One region of the Arthrobacter zhaoguopingii genome, then DNA from elsewhere that is predicted to be linked to it. Evidence: predicted binding sites of a transcription regulator. Region 1 holds the regulator's gene; each other region holds the start of a gene.
What was found. The regulator HrcA, encoded in region 1, represses chaperone genes, less so after heat shock. The targets are predictions, from matches to a motif close to TTNGCACTCGNNNNNNNCGAGTGCNAA.
Positions count from the first base shown of each region.

Region 1 (4,280 bases):
TCGCCCCGCAGCTCGGCGAGGCGGCGCAGCAGCTCCTCCTGGGCGGCGTCGACGTTGCGGGGGGTCTCCACATTGAGGTGGACCTGGAGGTCTCCGCGTCCCTGCCCGCGCAGGTGGGTCACTCCGAGGTGTCGGAGGGTGAGGACCTCCCCGGACTGGGTGCCCGGCTTGATGGCGAGCTCCTGCTCGCCGTCGAAGGTGTCGAGGGTGACCGTGGTGCCCAGGGCAGCCGCCGTCATCGGGACGCTCATGGTGACATGGAGGTCATCGCCGTCGCGCAGGAAGGTGCTGTCGGTGTTGACCCGGATTTCGATGTAGAGGTCGCCCTGCGGGCCGCCGGCGGTGCCGGCCTCGCCCTGGCCGCTGAGCTGGATCCGGGTGCCGGTCGAGACGCCGGCCGGGATTTTGATGGTCAGGCTGCGGCGGGCACGGATACGGCCCTCGCCCTTGCACTCGTGGCAGGGATGGGGGATGACGGTGCCGAAACCCTGGCAGGTGCCGCAGGGGGCGCTCGTCATGACCTGGCCGAGGATGGAACGCACGGCCCGCTGGACCTGGCCCGAGCCGCCGCAGATGTCGCAGGTCTGCGGTGAGGTGCCGGGCTGGCAGCAGGTCCCGTCGCAGGTGGGGCAGACGGCCGCGGTATCGACCTCGATCTTTTTGTTGATGCCGAAGACGGCGTCCTTGAGGTCGATCCGCACGTTGATCAGTGCATCCTGGCCCCGGCGGGTGCGCGAGGGCGGGCCGCTGGGGCCGCCGCCTCCGAAGAAGGTCTCGAAGATGTCCTGGAAGGCGAATCCGGAGCCGGAGTAGCCCGAGCCGAAGCCGTTGTCGGTTCCGTTCTCGTTGCCGGTGGTGTCGTAGACCCGCCGCTTCTGCGGGTCGGAGAGCACCTCGTAGGCGTGGCTGACGCGCTTGAACTCCTCGGAGGCATCCGTGCCCGGGTTCACATCCGGGTGGAGCTTGCGCGCGAGCTTCCGGTAGGCCTTCTTGATTTCCTCGCTGCTCGCGCCCTGCGACACACCGAGCGCCTCATAGTGATTACTCACTCCTGCACATCTCTTCCTGTAGAACACGCTGTTCGGCTGACCGACGTACCTGCAGGCCCGGCACCCGGGCCCGGCCGACGTCGTTTATCAGCCCTTGCTATCCGGCCTTGGTCTCCGGCCTTGGTTTTGCTTGGCTTTGCTCATCCGGCTCGGCGTTGGCGCTAGTCGGCGAGGACCCTCGACAGGTACCTCGCGACCGCCCGCACCGCTGCCATCGTTCCCGGATAGTCCATCCGGGTGGGACCGAGGACGCCGAGCTTCGCTGTGGCGTCCGGCCCGTAGCCGGTGGCGACCACCGACGCCTCCGAAAGACCTCCGTAGGGGTTCTCGCTGCCGATCCTTACCGAGATGCCGCGGGCGTCCTGTTCCATCTCCGAGAGCAGCCGAAGCATGATCACCTGCTCCTCGAGGGCTTCGAGCACCGGTCCGATACTGAGGGGAAAGTCTACTGTGGATCGGGCCAGGTTCGCTGTCCCCGCCATCACAATGCGGTCCTCCCGGCTCATTCCGGCGAGACTCTCGAGGGTCGAGATGAGCGCCGCTCCGGCGGCACCAAGGGCCGGGGGCAGGACGGCGGCCGCTGCGGCAAGCTCCTTGGGCAGGGAGGACAGCGCCACCCCTGCCACCCGGGCGAGGATCCGCTGCTTGAGCTCGGCCAGTTCGGCTTCCTCGATCGGCGAGGAGACGGGGACGACCCGCTGCTGCACCGTGCCGTTCGTGGCGATCAGCACCACGAGGATCTGCCGGGGCGCCAGGAGCACGAATTCGATATGCCGCACGGCCGCACCGCCGAGCCGGGGAAACTGGACCACGGCCACCTGGTTGGTCAGCTGCGCCAGCAGCCGCACGGTGCGGTCCATGACGTCGTCGAGGTCACCGGCGCCTTCGAGCAGCGTCTGGATGGCCCGCTTCTCGGCCGCCGAGAGGGGCTTCACGTCCGAGATACGGTCAACGAACGTCCGGTAGCCCTTGTCCGTGGGGATGCGTCCCGAGCTGGTGTGGGGGGCGGCGATCAGCCCCTCCTCCTCAAGCACGGCCATGTCGTTCCGGATGGTCGCAGAGGAGACACCGAGCCGGTGCCGGTCAACCAGGGCCTTCGACCCGACCGGTTCCCGGGTATGCACGTAGTCCTCAACAATGGCCTGCAGCACTTCCAGGCGTCGTGGTTCGCTCATCTCGTTCACCTCCGCAGTCGCGTTGAAATTGGGCGGAGCGCCCCGTCCTTGGTTAGCACTCGACACGCCTAAGTGCTAAGTCTAGTACGTTCGGGACGATTGTTAGCATTGGAAAGACCGGCAGCAACTGTGCGTCGGCGCACACGGAAGCGAGATCAGGGTGGCCGACTTCGCCTGGGGGGCCCAGGACATCTCCGCCCCCAAACGCACTGTCCTGCCGGAGGTTCCGGCCGAGCCCGGCCTCGTCCTCGAAGACGTCCAGAGCGGCTTCGTGGGCGCCGTCGTGCGGGTGGAGAAGTCCGGTGGGCTGCACGTGATGGTCCTCGAGGACCGCCGCGAGAAGCGCCGGACCTTCCGGCTGGGGCACGGTTTCCTCGTCGACGGCGCCCCGGTGAAGGTGGTCGCCCCCTCGGCCGCACCGGTGAAGTCATCGACGCGGACCGCCTCCGGCTCAGTGAAGGTCGAGGGCGCGCGGGCGCGCGTCGCCCGGGCGAGCCGGATCTGGGTCGAGGGCCAGCACGACGCCGAACTGGTGGAGAAGGTGTGGGGTGAAGACCTGCGGCTTGAGGGGATCGTCGTCGAACCCCTCCATGGGGTCGACGACCTCGCCGGGGCAGTTCGGGCCTTCGATCCCGGTCCGCAGCGGCGGCTCGGGATCCTTGTGGACCACCTTCTGCCCGGAACAAAGGAATCGCGGATCGCCCAGCAGGCGATGGCCCTGCCAGGCGCCGGGGGCAACGTCCTGATCGTGGGCCACCCGTACGTCGATGTGTGGCAGGCGGTCAAGCCCGGTGCGCTGGGGCTCGCCGCCTGGCCGGTGGTCCCCCGCGGACAGGACTGGAAAACGGGCATCCTCGCCGGTCTCGGCTGGCCCTCCTCCGACCAGGCCGCCGTCGCCCACGGGTGGAAACGGATCCTCGGCAGCGTGAAGTCCTATGCCGACCTTGAGCCGTCCCTGCTGGGCCGGGTCGAGGAGGTCATCGACTTCCTCACCGCCGGCTCTCACGAATCCTGATGCCGCCGGCGCTCGGCAGCAAGTACCCTTAGAGGAAGTCCTGGGGTCAACCCGCCGCGCTGCAAAGGAAGAAACTCGTTGCCAAACACTGCCGATGAACCCCAGAACTCCGGAACTGGCGGAAACCGGTCTGCTTTTGAAGGGGCACCCGCCACGGCCCTGCCCCTCACGGCCTCCCAGGACCGGCAGTTCGCGACTCTGGCGCATTTCGGCGGCATTCTCGGGTTTGTGCCGTCCCTGGTGATCTATCTGATCTTCAAGGACCGCGGCCCCTTCACCGCCCAGGAATCGAAGGAGGCGCTGAACTTCACGCTTCCCCCCACTCTCCTGGCCTTCGTGGCGTGGCTGCTCTCCCTGCTGCCCGTGATCGGCGGGGTGTTCGCGGTCGTCAACGCGCTGATCTGGGTCGGCATTGCGGTGTTCTCCGTGACCGCCGGCATCCAGGTCAACCGGGGCAGGCCCTACCGGTACGCGTTGAACCTGCGTCCGCTGCGCTGACCCGTTCCGCTTCCCGGCCGCGGCCGGGAAACCCCGCCCGCGCTCCTAGTCCGGCAGGAGGCGGCGCACGACGGCGTCGGCCATCAGCCGGCCGCTGCCCGTCAGGCGCAGCCGGCCGCGGATGGCGTCCGGCCCGTCAATGAGGCCGTCGGCGATGAGCCCGGCGATGGCGTGCCGTCCCGCCGGCTCAAGCCGGTCGACCGCAAGCCCCTCGCGCAGCCGCACCCGCAGCAGGACGTCTTCGACGTACCGGTCGTGATCGTTCAGCACCTCGCGGCCCGCGGCAGGAGACGCGCCGGGCGTGAGCGCCGCGGCGTAGGCCCGGGGGTGCTTCACGTTCCACCAGCGGACGCCTCCGACGTGTGAGTGTGCGCCCGGTCCTGCGCCCCACCAGTCGTCTCCGCGCCAGTACGCCAGGTTGTGGCGGCACTCGTCGGCGGCCGTGCGCGCCCAGTTGCTGACCTCATACCACTGGAGGCCGCCGGCGGTGAGCAGTTCGTCCGCGAGGGCGTACTTTTCGGCGTGGTCGTCGTCGTCGATCGG
Region 1 is NZ_WIAE01000002.1:314,804-319,083, forward strand. It holds gene dnaJ (molecular chaperone DnaJ) at 1-1,049, opposite strand, end outside; gene hrcA (heat-inducible transcriptional repressor HrcA) at 1,211-2,224, opposite strand; gene GVV77_RS04395 (DUF3097 domain-containing protein) at 2,385-3,239, shown strand; gene GVV77_RS04400 (DUF4870 domain-containing protein) at 3,318-3,737, shown strand; gene hemW (radical SAM family heme chaperone HemW) at 3,783-4,280, opposite strand, start outside.

Region 2 (4,280 bases), on a different contig from region 1:
GGGGCGGTGACGCCGAGGTCATCCGCGAGTTCCTTATGGATATTGACGAGGCTCCGGGGCAGCGGCCGGGTGGCCGGGTCGACCGAAAACGCAAGGCCGACCGAATGCCCGGGCGTCGGGTAGGGATCCTGGCCTACGATGACGACCTTCACCCCGGCCAGGGGGCCACTGAAGGCCCTGAGGATATTTCCGGGCTGCGGAAGGATCCGGTGGTCGGCGCGGCGGTCCTCCTCGAGCCGCGCGGCCAGGCGGTGGAGTGTCGGTTCCTGGGGCGCGAGGGCGGGCGCCCAGTCCTCGGCGACGACCGTTCGGACCGGGACGGGGGCGGCAAAGGGAAAATCCGGACCGCCCGAGGCTCCGCCCGGCACGGCCGGCTCCGGGGCCGGGGGCAGCGGGAACAGGGGAACATCCTCGTAGCGCATTCCCTCATTCTGGCCGATCGGCGCGGGGCTCCGGGAACGTGCGGGCGGGCCGGGCGGTGAATGACAGTTATGTCATTCACAATTACCATGGGTGGGGAAGCATTACCTAGAACGAGGAGCGGCGCGTGAGCGAGCCAGCGGGGGCCCCTGCCCCAGCCCCCGGCAGCAGGGGCGTCCTCAGCGAGCGGGAACAGCAGATGCTGGCGCTCGAGCGTGAGTGGTGGAAGTACTCCGGAGCCAAGGAACAGGCGATCCGGGACCTCTTCAACATGTCCGCCACCCACTACTACCAGGTTCTCAATGCGCTGATCGATTCGGAGGCGGCCCTCGCCCACGACCCGATGCTCGTGAAGAGGCTGCGCAGGCTGCGGACATCGCGCCAGCGTGCACGCTCCGCCCGCCGCCTCGGCGCCGACATCTGACCAACGCAAGGATCCCCTCACCGCATGAGCAAGTACCCCCAGGACGAGTTTGACCGCATCCCCGAGACGGCGTCGCGCCACGGGGTACACCGGGAGCGGCTTGTCGCCGTCCGGGGAAGCGGCCTCGGGTTGAAGATCGCCGTGGGAGTTCTTGCTTTGCTTGTGGGCCTTGCCGCCTACTTCCTGCTCCCGCGGATTGAGCTGGGCGGGGCGGGGTCTGCTTCCGCGGCCAATGCCGGCGCGGCCGCGGACAGCAGCCCTGGGCCCACCGGATCGTCGACGGACAGGCTGCGCTCGCCGGAACCGGGATCCCCGGGGGCCACCGGCACAGCCGCAGCGTCCACGCCGGCGACGTCGGCACCTCCGCAGGACCCGAAACCGACAGTCGATAAGGCGCAGAAGGTAAACGTGCTCAACAGCACCGGCGTCCCCGGGCTCGCCGGAACAGTTGCCGGGCGCCTGACCGCCGACGGCTGGACCGGCGCCCTGCCCGGAAACTGGGCCGGCGCCCCGCTCGAGGGGTCGGTCGTTTTCTACAACGGGGCGGAGCAGCGGGCCGGTGCCGAAGCCCTGGCCTCCGCACTGGGGATCGCCGCGGTGCAGGATGGTGCCGGCGTGTCGCCGGACCTCACGGTGGTCATCGGACCCGAGTTCCAGTAGTCCGGCAGCGACCGGCCGGTCTACGTACCGGCCGGCCTGCTCCCTTACTCCTTGAGGGGTACGCCCTTGGCATCGCGTCGGAAGGATTCGGTGCCCACGAGGATCATGATGCCCTCGATGAAGCCCCAGACGGCCCCCAATCCGAAGGTCACGATCGTGACGGCGATCTGGGCGATGCCGATACCCACGTATCCGAGATAGAACCTGTGGATACCCAGGGAGCCGAGCAGGATTCCGAGGAGTCCGGCCACAAGCCGCGACTTCTGCTCGGGATAGCCCGAGCCGTACGGGTAGCCGGGAGGGCCGTACGGCTGGCCCTGCTGGTACTGGCCCTGCTGGTACTGGCCTTGCGGGTACTGGCCCTGGAACTGGCCCGGGGGATACTGCCCGCCCGGGGGCGGGCCCTGCTGAAACTGGCCCTGCGGGTACTGGTTCCCCTCATACGGGTTCTGCTCGTAGGGGTTCGGCTGGTACTCACCGTACGGGGCGGGTCGGGAAGGATCCTGCGCGTAGGCATCCTGGGAGAACAGGTCCCGGGCGTAGGGATCCTGGCGGGGGCTTGAGGGCGCTGCGGGCTCTGGGTAGGCATCGCCGTTCTCCGGGAGGTTGTCCTTCCGCTCGAACAGCTGAGCCTGCGGGTCCACGGCGGTATCGTCGTGCTCCCGCGCTCCGCCCGGCAGGGGGTACCCGTCCGGCTGCGGGGCCGCTGCGTCCGGCGCAGGGTCCGATTCGGAGCGGGGCTGGTCTGGGGTCGTTGACACATTTCTCCTTGGTTGTTGGTGCTGCTTCCACGCTATGCCCGGGTGAAAGGCTGCGCATCAGGTAGAACCCCGGATCCGGCCCCCGGTTTTCAGGGTCATCCCCGGCCGTTCGGGTTCCGGCGGCTTGCACTCGTGCGGTGGGAGTGCTAATTATTGACTTAGCACTCGAACCCGCTGACTGCTAAGTCATGGGCATCGAGCAAAGCAGGCATACCACTGTGGTGAGGGTGCACCCGGAGCGTAAAGAGATCGTTTCCGGGAAAGCCCGTCCGTCGCGGGCACCGCAGGCTGGTGACCACTCGTTTGCTGAAATGCATAACTGTCCCCGAAAGGACCTAAGCCGTTATGGCCAAGATCATTTCTTTTGATGAAGAGGCCCGCCGCGGCCTCGAGCGCGGGTTGAACATCCTCGCTGACGCCGTCAAGGTGACGCTGGGCCCGCGTGGCCGCAACGTCGTCCTCGAGAAGAAGTGGGGCGCCCCCACGATCACCAACGATGGTGTCTCCATCGCCAAGGAAATCGAACTGGACGACCCGTTCGAGAAGATCGGCGCCGAGCTGGTCAAGGAAGTCGCCAAGAAGACCGACGACGTCGCAGGCGACGGCACCACCACGGCGACCGTCCTCGCCCAGGCCCTGGTCAAGGAAGGCCTCCGCAACGTGGCCGCCGGCGCCGACCCCCTGAGCCTCAAGCGCGGCATCGAGAAGGCCGTCGCGGCTGTCACCGAGGAACTGCTTGCCTCCGCCAAGGAGATCGAGACGAAGGAAGAGATCGCCGCCACGGCTTCGATCTCCGCTGGGGACACCCAGATCGGCGACTTGATCGCCGAGGCGCTCGACAAGGTCGGCAAGGAAGGTGTCATCACCGTTGAGGAGTCGAACACCTTCGGGCTCGAACTCGAGCTCACCGAAGGCATGCGCTTCGACAAGGGCTACATCTCCGGTTACTTCGTGACCGACGCCGAGCGCCAGGAGACGGTCCTCGAAGACCCGTACATCCTGATCGTCAACTCGAAGATCTCCAACGTCAAGGATCTCGTTGCCGTCCTCGAGAAGGTCATGCAGTCGGGCAAGCCGCTGCTGATCATCGCCGAAGACGTTGAAGGCGAAGCACTCGCCACCCTCGTGGTGAACAAGATTCGTGGCACCTTCAAGTCCGTCGCCGTCAAGGCTCCGGGCTTCGGTGACCGCCGCAAGGCGCAGCTGGCCGACATCGCCATCCTCACCGGTGGCCAGGTCATCGCCGAAGAAGTCGGCCTCAAGCTCGAAAACGCCACGCTCGACCTGCTGGGTCAGGCCCGGAAGGTCGTCGTCACCAAGGACGAGACCACCATCGTCGAGGGTGCTGGCGACGCCGACGCGATCGCCGGCCGGGTCGCCCAGATCCGCGCCGAGATCGACAACTCGGACTCGGACTACGACCGCGAGAAGCTGCAGGAACGCCTGGCCAAGCTGGCCGGCGGCGTTGCAGTCATCAAGGCCGGTGCAGCCACCGAGGTCGAGCTCAAGGAGCGCAAGCACCGCATCGAGGACGCTGTCCGCAACGCGAAGGCCGCCGTTGAAGAGGGAATCGTCGCCGGTGGCGGCGTTGCCCTGATCCAGGCCGGCGCCAAGGCGTTTGCCAGCCTCGAGCTCTCCGGCGACGAGGCAACCGGTGCGAACATCGTCCGCGTTGCCATCGATGCTCCGCTGAAGCAGATCGCCTTCAACGCCGGTCTCGAGCCCGGTGTTGTCGCCGACAAGGTCCGCGGCCTGCCCGCCGGCCACGGCCTCAACGCCGCAACCGGTGCCTACGAGGACCTGCTCGCCGCAGGCGTCAACGACCCCGTGAAGGTCACCCGCTCGGCGCTGCAGAACGCCGCGTCGATCGCCGGGCTGTTCCTGACCACCGAGGCCGTTGTCGCGGACAAGCCTGAAAAGGCTGCCCCCGCAGGCCCCGGTGCCGACGAGATGGGCGGAATGGGCGGCTTCTAGTCCCCACCCGCGGCTCTCGAGCCGACTAGGAGCGGCATCCC
Region 2 is NZ_WIAE01000011.1:20,104-24,383, reverse strand. It holds gene GVV77_RS13945 (uracil-DNA glycosylase) at 1-422, opposite strand, end outside; gene GVV77_RS13940 (DUF3263 domain-containing protein) at 548-844, shown strand; gene GVV77_RS13935 (LytR C-terminal domain-containing protein) at 869-1,504, shown strand; gene GVV77_RS18415 (TM2 domain-containing protein) at 1,549-2,265, opposite strand; gene groL (chaperonin GroEL) at 2,611-4,239, shown strand.
Region 2: a site for HrcA is predicted at 2,424-2,450, ahead of groL (chaperonin GroEL). Genes of this name have one in related genera too.

Region 3 (4,280 bases), on a different contig from region 1:
CTGACAGGCACGTACTCGCTGCCCACGCGCAGGTTCACCCGTCCAAGAGGCGGTCCGACGGCCGAGTCATCGGCGTAGGTCACGGCACCCTCGGTGCCCGAGACGGTGCTGACCACCCCGGAGTTGCCCTTGGAGTTCTCCCCGCCGATGCTTCCGGGCCAGGTTCCGTCGGGTTCATCGGTCCAGATCTCGGGCACCACGGCGTGGAGGTAGTCGGTGAAGTTCTCGGTGGTTCCGGAGTCATCTGACCTGCTGACCGGGGCGATGCGCGTCCCGGGCAGGTCGACCCCAGGGTTCTGCAAGGCGATCTCCGGGTCGTTCCAGACGGCGATCTCACCGCGGAAGATCTTGGCGATGGCCGCCGCGTCGAGGTTCAGCTCAGTGATGCCCGGGAGGTTGAAGGCGATGCTGATGGGGGAGACGTAGGCGGGAATGTTGAAGGCGCCGCCCGGCCCGCACGCCTCTGCGGATTCGGCGAGCTCCTCGTCGCTGAGGTAGGCGTCGGAGCCGGCGAAGGTCACCGCCCCGGCCAGGAGCGCTCCGCGCCCGGCGCCGGAACCATCGGGGGAGTACTGCACCTGAGCGCGTGGATTGACGGTGGCGAAGGCCGCCCGCCAGGCCTCCATGGCAGGTCCCTGCGCCGATGAGCCGGCGCCGGTGATGGCCCCCTGGAGCTTCGAGTCGGCGTTGCGTGCCGCTGATTCCTGCTCCGGGCCCAGGGGATAGTCAGACCCGCAGGCGGCGAGCGTTACGCCGAGGAGAACGGCGGAGAGGGCTGCGGTGAGGCGGGGAGGTACAGGTTTCACCGGGTCAACGTTACAGGCCCGGATGCGGCTTCTCAGAGCGAGCGCCATGCCCCGCTGGTGAGGTGCGACCCTGCCTGCGGGCCCATCAGGAGCATCCCGCCATCCACGACGAACGATGCTCCGTTGACGTAGCTTGCGGCCGGTGAGGCGAGGAAGGCGATGACCGCGGCGACCTCCTTCGCGTCGCCGGGACGGCCCACCGGAATGCCCGGCCGGTCAACGGTTCGGGGATCCACGTCTTCGGCATCGTTCATGGGGGTCGAGATCTCCCCGGGCAGTACGGCGTTGGCCGTGATGCCCTGGTCTGCCAGCTCGAGGGCGATGGTCCGCACCAGCCCGCCCAGCCCGTGCTTGGAGGCGTCGTACGCCGCGGAACCGACCCGGGGCTGCTCCTGGTGCACGCTGGTGACCGCGATGATGCGCCCGCCCCGGCCGGCCTTGACCATTCGGGCCGCCGCCCGCTGGATGCAGACGAACGCCCCGTCGAGGTTCGCGGCGAGGGTGCCGCGCCAGGTATCCCAGTCGGTCTCGAGGAACAGGGTGCCGCCCTTGACCCCGGCGTTGTTGACGAAGACGTCCACGCCGCCGAGCTCCTCGGCCATCGCGTCGACCACGTCGCCGCAGGCAGGGGCGTCGGTGGTGTCGAGCCCGGCGACGACGGCCTTCCGCCCAAGGGCGCGCACTCCGCGGGCGGTCTCCTCCGCCCCCTCCGAGTCCGAGTGCCAGGTGATGCCGACGTCGAGGCCGGCCTCGGCCAGGGCCAGCGCGGTGGCCCTGCCGATTCCCGAATCGGATCCCGTGACGATGGCGGTGGCGGGAGAGAAATCCATCCCGCCATCCTTTCCGCAGGTGATGGTGTTGGCAAGGGAATCCGCTGGCTGAAAAGGCGAAGGCCGGGACGGACGCTCGGTGCGCCCGGCCCGGCCCGGGAAGGGGAGAGCCCTGCGGCTCCTAGGCTTCGACGGTCTTCTGCCCGGATCCGCCCTCAACGGACTCGCCCTTGACGGCCTCGGAATCGGTTCCCGACATGACCTCGATCTTCCGCGGCTTCGCCCGCTCGGTCACGGGGATGTTGACGCTCAGCACGCCGTTCTCGTAACGGGCCGAGATGGCCTCGATGTCAATCCCCTGACCGAGGTTGAGCTGGCGGAGGAAGGATCCGCTCTCGCGCTCGCGGGTCAGCCACTTGACCCCTTCGGCGCCGCGCAGGGTGCGCTCGGCCCGGATGGTGAGCAGCTGGCCGTCGACGTCAATATCGACGGAGCCCGGATCGATGCCCGGAAGGTCGGCGGTCAGGATGTAGTGGTCGCCCTCGCGGTACAGGTCCATGGGCATCAGGCGCAGCCCTTGCCGGGGATCCAGCAGCGCGCCGGCGACGCGGTCCAATTCCCGGAACGGGTCGAACTTCATGGCCATTTGAAAACAACTCCTTCGCACAACGGCCACCGACGGTGGTGGTTATTTCATCTACCAGAGTTGAGCGGGTTCCGCTCAACCTGCAGTTAAATTAGCACTCTCAAGAGGAGAGTGCCAAGTGGTGCGCCAACTTTTTTGAGGTTCGTTCGGGCCGAAGAGGAAAGGCCGGATACGGCCGGCGGGCCGGCCGTGCCAGGGAAGGGAACCCGTCGCAGGAAGGGCCTAAAGGGTGAAGCCCTCCCCCCCCGTGCAAGGGAAGGGAAGCCGTCGCAGGAGGGGCTTAAAGAAAAGCAGCCCTCCCGCAAGGATTGCGGGAGGGCGCAGAGTGCCTGCGCGGGGCCTCGATCCCCGGGCCTTCCGCGTGTGAAGCGGATGCTCTACCAGACTGAGCTACACAGGCAGATGGTTCTCCAATAGCTTAGGGCATTTCCCGCCCGCTCCAAACCCGACCTCCGGGGCGCGGACGGGGGCAGGTAAGCAGGGAGGCGCAGGCGGTGCTCCACGGCGGACTGTTCCCAGTGGCCGTCGGCGGAACTAGGCTTCCCCCAGCGGTTTGCGCCGCGGACGCCCAACGAACCGGAGAGCCGATGCACACCATGGAACCCGCCAGCTCCTGCCCGATCGACGGAGGGTAGGGCGCCATGCGCCCCTCGGTGCTTGTCTTCGATGTCAATGAAACCCTTTCGGACCTCTCACCCATGGCCGGGCACTTCGCCGGGATCGGCTGCTCGGACGGAACCTCCCGGTTGTGGTTCGCATCCCTGCTGCGGGACGGATTCGCGCTGACCGCAGCAGGCATCAACCCCCGTTTCACCGACGTGGCCGAGGATGCCCTCCGGTCCGTGCTGGCCGGGCAGCCCGTCAACCGGAGCGTCGACGACGCCGTGGCGCTGCTGCTTGACCGGTTCCGGAACCTCGGCGTCCACGAGGACGTCATCCCCGGCATCGAAGCGCTGACCGACAGCGGCCACCGCCTCATCACTCTGACCAACGGCGCGGCGGCCATCGCCGAAGGGCTCGCGCAGCGCGCCGGAATCGAGGGCAGTTTCGAGAAGTTCCTCTCGGTGGAGGATGCCCCGCTCTGGAAACCCGCACCCTCGGCGTACGGTTATGCAGCCGGTGCCTGCGGCACCGGGGTCGAGGACATGATGCTGATCGCCTCCCATCCCTGGGACATCGATGGGGCAGCGCGGGCGGGCATGCGGACCGCTTGGCTGAACCGCAACGGCTCACCTTACCCCTCGTCCTTTCGCCGTCCCGATCTGGTCCTCACTGCGCTTCGGGAACTTGCCCGGGAGCTCGAATCCTGATGTTGCATCTGCCACAGGCAGCCGCGTCGGGCCGGCTGCCGGCGGACCCCCCGGTATGCATCACCCGCGCCGCCGGGTAGTCTGGATCACGGTGAGCCGGGAAGTCTGGTCGGCGCTTCCTCAAGCGACCGCCGACAAAAGGAGCTCCTGTGTCCTCCACCCCGTCCCCACCCACCCAGCCCTCGAGTGAATCCACGGCGAAGCGGGTCTTCACCCGGGCCAGCTATCCCGAACACCTGAGGATGTCCTCGATCCTGCGCAAGGAGACGGTGGGCGGTGCGCTCCTGCTCCTCGCGACGACGCTGGCGCTCATCCTCGCCAACACTCCGGCCGCCGATGGATACTTCGCCCTGCGCGACGCCAAATTCGGCTACGAACCGCTGCACCTCGAACTCAGTGTCGGTGCCTGGGCGGCCGACGGCCTGCTGGCAATCTTCTTCTTCCTCGCCGGGCTCGAACTCAAGCGGGAGTTCGTCGCCGGCGACCTCCGCCGCTTCTCCCGTGCCATCGTGCCGGTGGCTGCCGCTATAGGCGGAGTCGTGGTGCCCGCACTGATCTACGTCGCGGTGATCCTGACCAGCGGCTCGGACGCCCTGCGCGGCTGGGCCATCCCCACGGCCACCGATATCGCGTTCGCCCTGGCTGTGCTCGCCGTCGTCGGATCCCACCTTCCCGGGGCCCTGCGCATCTTCCTGCTCACTCTGGCCGTTGTGGACGACCTGATCGCCATCAGCATCATCGCCTTTTT
Region 3 is NZ_WIAE01000004.1:85,295-89,574, reverse strand. It holds gene pstS (phosphate ABC transporter substrate-binding protein PstS) at 1-806, opposite strand, end outside; gene GVV77_RS06625 (SDR family oxidoreductase) at 839-1,636, opposite strand; gene GVV77_RS06620 (Hsp20/alpha crystallin family protein) at 1,758-2,222, opposite strand; tRNA gene GVV77_RS06615 (tRNA-Val) at 2,549-2,622, opposite strand; gene GVV77_RS06610 (haloacid dehalogenase type II) at 2,864-3,532, shown strand; gene nhaA (Na+/H+ antiporter NhaA) at 3,682-4,280, shown strand, end outside.
Region 3: a site for HrcA is predicted at 2,314-2,340, ahead of GVV77_RS06620 (Hsp20/alpha crystallin family protein). Genes of this name have one in related genera too.

Region 4 (4,280 bases), on a different contig from region 1:
GGCAAGGACCACGACGAGGCCTTCGTCGAAGCAGCGGCCGAGCAGGTCGCCGGCGCCGTCGAACGCGCGCAGGGAGGGCCAGTAGGTCGAGAACACGGCGCCGTGCGTGGCGTCGAGGTCCCCGTCGAGGGAGGCGTCGCGGTCCTCGCCGAGCAGGTGCGCGACGAGCTTGTCGCCGCCCATGCCGATCGCCCGGTGGATCTCCGCCATCGGCACGTCATGCCCGAAACGGCGGAAGGCCTGCCACCAGGCGATCGTGTGCTGGTAGTTCGAGTCGACGAGGGTGCCGTCGACGTCGACGAGGACACCGCGGCGCGGTGATGCTGGCTGGGGGGTCATGGCTGCCACCTTAGCTGTCCGGGGGTTTCTCCGAGTCTAGTGAGTCCGTACCTGCGGCCGGAGGAATTCTGCGGCTGGCCCGTGGGGCGGCCGTCCTATACGGAATGGCGGGGCGGGGAATTCTTCGAGTTCTTGAATAGTTGTTCAATAACTGACAGGCGGCAGCGCGGCCGACATCCCCGAACGAACGTTCCAATCGAACGTTTCCAACCCGAGAAGAGCCTCAATGAACTCCAGCACAGCCACCGCGCAGGACGCACCGCCAGCGCCCTACGGTTCGCCCCGCACCCGGTCGCCCTGGTGGGGTGTGGCCTCCCTGTCCGTCGTCCTCTTTGCGATCGTGACGAGCGAATTCCTTCCGGCGAGCCTGCTCTCCCGCATGTCCTCGGATCTCGGCATCTCCGAGGGCCTCGCGGGCCAGGCAGTGACCGCCACCGCTGTCGCCGCGGCGGTCACCGGTCCCGCCATCGCGCTGGTGCTGCCGCGCCTTGACCGCCGGATCGCGCTGATCGGGCTCGTGGTCCTGGCGGCGGTGTCCAACCTCCTGGTCGCCCTGGCCCCGTCCTTCGCGGTGCTGCTCACCGCGCGGCTCCTGCTCGGGGTGTCGGTCGGAGGTTTCTGGGCGCTGGCCATCGCCGTCGTCGCCGCCCTCGTCAGCCGCGAAAGGATCGGCCGCGGCATGATGGTCGTCAACGTCGGCGTCTCCCTGGCCACGATCCTCGCCGTTCCCCTCGGGCTCGTGCTCGGCGAGCTGTGGGGCTGGCGCGTCCTGTTCCTGCTGGCGGCCGCGGCGAGCGTTGTCGGCCTCGTCCTGGCCTCGGCCTGGCTTCCGCCGGTGGCGCCCGAACCCTCACCGGGCCGGGCCTTCCTGGCGACCCTCCGGTCGCCGCTGGTAATCGTCGGAATGGTCGGCATGTTCCTCATCGCCGGCGGACATTTCGCCGGCTTCACCTACATCCGCCTGGCCGGTGACCTCGTCGCCGGGCTCAACGCCGAGGGATTAGCCCTGGCGCTGGCCGCCTTCGGCATCGCCTCGTTCGTGGGCAACCTCGCCAGCGGCCCGGCCGCCGACGGCGCGCTCCACCGTTCCGTCGTCGTTATGGGCGCGGCAGTTGGCATCGCGACCATCCTGTGGGCCACCCTGGGCGGCAGCCTTCCGGTCGCTGTCGCGGCCATCGTGCTCTGGGGACTCGGCTTCGGCGCCATCCCCACCCTTATCCAGTCCTGGATGGCGCGGGCTCACCCGGAGAGCCTCGAATCGGTCTCCGGGGTCACCGTCGCCGCCTTCCAGCTGGCCATCGGCCTCGGCGCGGCGGTGGGCGGGGTGCTCGTCAACAGTTTCGATGTCCGGGCGGCGCTGATCGCCGGTGGCGCGGCCGCCTTCCTGGGCGGTGTGCTGCTCGGAGTGGTGCGGACCCGCAGGCTTGGGGCCTAGCCGGCCGCTGGGGCCGGGTGCGCCGGGACGGGCTCGACGACGATGGCCACGCGGTCATCGCCGATGCGGGTCAGGACCAGCGTGGCCTTTTTCCGGGCCTTCCCGGAGCCGCTGAGCAGCTGGCGCCGCACCTCCTCGGGGGTGACGGAGGTTCCGCGCTTCTTGATGTCGAGGACGCCGATGCCTTCGGCGCGCACCCACTGCTTGAGGGCCTTGAGATTGAACGGGCGGGTCTCCACGATCCGGTAGGGGCGGGCGAACGGCGTCTCGTGAAGCTCCGGCGCGCAGATGTACGCGATCCGGGGATCGAGCAGGTGCCCGGAGAGCCGCTCCGCGACGTCGGCGACGAGGCCCGCCCGAATGACGGCTCCGTCCGGCTCGTACAGGTAGCCCTCCGGCGGGCCGACGGGCGCCTCCGGGCCGGCGCCGAAGTCCTCGGCGCTGGTCAGCTCCGCCGCGCCGTGGGCGCTGAGCACGAGGGCGGCGCGGCGCACTCCGGGCCGGCGCAGCGCGTTGAACCACAGGGCCGCCTCGGTCACGTCGCCGTCCACGGAGACCCACTGGGCCTCGCAGTCCGCCGGTATCGCCTCGTGCGGGATGCCGGGGCCAAGCTTCACCCCGACGGGCATGCCTCGGGCGGCGAGGTCCTCGACGAAGGACAGCGGGGGAGAAAACGCCTCGGGGTCGAAGAGGCGGGTGGTACCCGAGGTGGAGGTGCTGCGGCGGGCCGGATCCAGCCAGACGCCGTCGTACTTCGTCACATCCACGGCGGACGCATCGACGTTCAGCACCGACGCGTTCGGCCAGGGGAGCAGGTTCATGGTCGCGGCGGCCGCGGTGGTCTCGTCGAGCTCGACGGCGGTCACCTCACGCTCCAGGGTGGCCAGCGCCATCGAGTCCGCGCCGATCCCGCAGCCCAGGTCGGCCACCCGCACCAGGTCCGCGGTCACGAACCGCTGCGCGTGGTGGGCCGCGACCCGCAGCCGCGTCGCCTGCTCCAGGCCCGCCTGCGTGAACACCATCCGGTCCGCGAACCCGCCGAACTTCGCGTGGGCCTTTGCCCGCAGGCGGCACTGGGTCAGGGCCGCCGCCACGACCTCGGGGGCGTGGCCGGCCCGGCGCAGCTGCTCGCTCAGCTGCAGGCTGCCGGCCTCCGAGTACGGGCCCAGCGAGTTCAGCAGCTCCCAGCCCTGGGGCGTGAGGATCGGTGCGATGGAGTCGGTGACGGGGTTCTCGGAAGCCATGATCCAACCCTAGGCGACGTACCCGGCGGTGCGCTCCGTGCTCCGGGGCGCGGGGCGCGCTCCCGAAAACCCGCGCGTTCTGGCACTCGCCTTGACCGAGTGCTAACCAGTGCATAAAGTCAGGGTTGGCACTCTCAGTAGGAGGGTGCTAATCCCGAGGAAAGTGCCGGCCGGCACCGCGACGACGGCCAGTGCGGAACCAACGGCCTTCAATCCATTAGTAACGAACGCAAAGGAGAGCCCGAGTGTCGGTCTCTATTAAGCCTCTTGAGGATCGTATTGTTGTCCGCCCGCTGGAAGCCGAGCAGACAACTGCTTCCGGTCTGGTCATCCCGGATACCGCTAAGGAGAAGCCCCAGGAGGGCGAGGTTGTAGCTGTAGGACCGGGCCGTGTCGACGACAACGGCAACCGCGTTCCCGTCGACGTCGCCGAGGGCGACGTCGTCATCTACTCGAAGTACGGCGGAACCGAGGTCAAGCACGGCGGCCAGGAATACCTGGTGCTCTCGGCGCGCGACGTCCTGGCGGTCGTCGTTAAGTAAGCTTTTTCCGATGAAGACCCCGGCCAGTATTGGCCGGGGTCTTCTCACTGCACCAGCCTGAAAGGAACAAACCATGGCAAAGCAGTTGGAGTTCAACGATGCAGCCCGACGCGCACTCGAGGCCGGCGTCGACAAGCTTGCAAACACCGTCAAGGTGACCCTTGGCCCGCGCGGACGCAACGTCGTGCTGGACAAGAAGTGGGGAGCGCCCACAATCACGAACGACGGCGTCACCATCGCCCGCGAGGTCGAACTCGACGACCCCTACGAGAACCTCGGCGCCCAGCTGGCCAAGGAAGTAGCGACGAAGACCAACGACGTCGCCGGTGATGGCACCACCACGGCCACCGTGCTCGCGCAGGCCCTGGTCAAGGAAGGCCTGCGCAACGTTGCCGCGGGCGCCGCTCCGGGACAGCTCAAGCACGGCATCGAGGTCTCGGTCGAGGCCGTTGCCGCGCGCCTGCTGGAGAACGCCAAGGAGGTTGTCGGCCACCAGACCGCCAGCGTCGCGGCCATCTCCGCCCAGAGCACCGAAGTCGGCGACCTGCTCGCCGAGGCCTTCGACAAGGTCGGCAAGGACGGCGTCATCACCATTGAGGAATCCTCCTCGACGGTGACCGAGCTCGTCCTCACCGAAGGCATGCAGTTCGACAAGGGTTACCTCTCGCCGTACTTCGTGACCGACGCCGAGCGCCAGGAAGCCGTCCTCGAGGACGCGCT
Region 4 is NZ_WIAE01000005.1:113,044-117,323, reverse strand. It holds gene GVV77_RS08005 (HAD family hydrolase) at 1-339, opposite strand, end outside; gene GVV77_RS08000 (MFS transporter) at 566-1,774, shown strand; gene GVV77_RS07995 (THUMP-like domain-containing protein) at 1,771-3,018, opposite strand; gene groES (co-chaperone GroES) at 3,264-3,560, shown strand; gene groL (chaperonin GroEL) at 3,634-4,280, shown strand, end outside.
Region 4: a site for HrcA is predicted at 3,098-3,124, ahead of groES (co-chaperone GroES). Genes of this name have one in related genera too.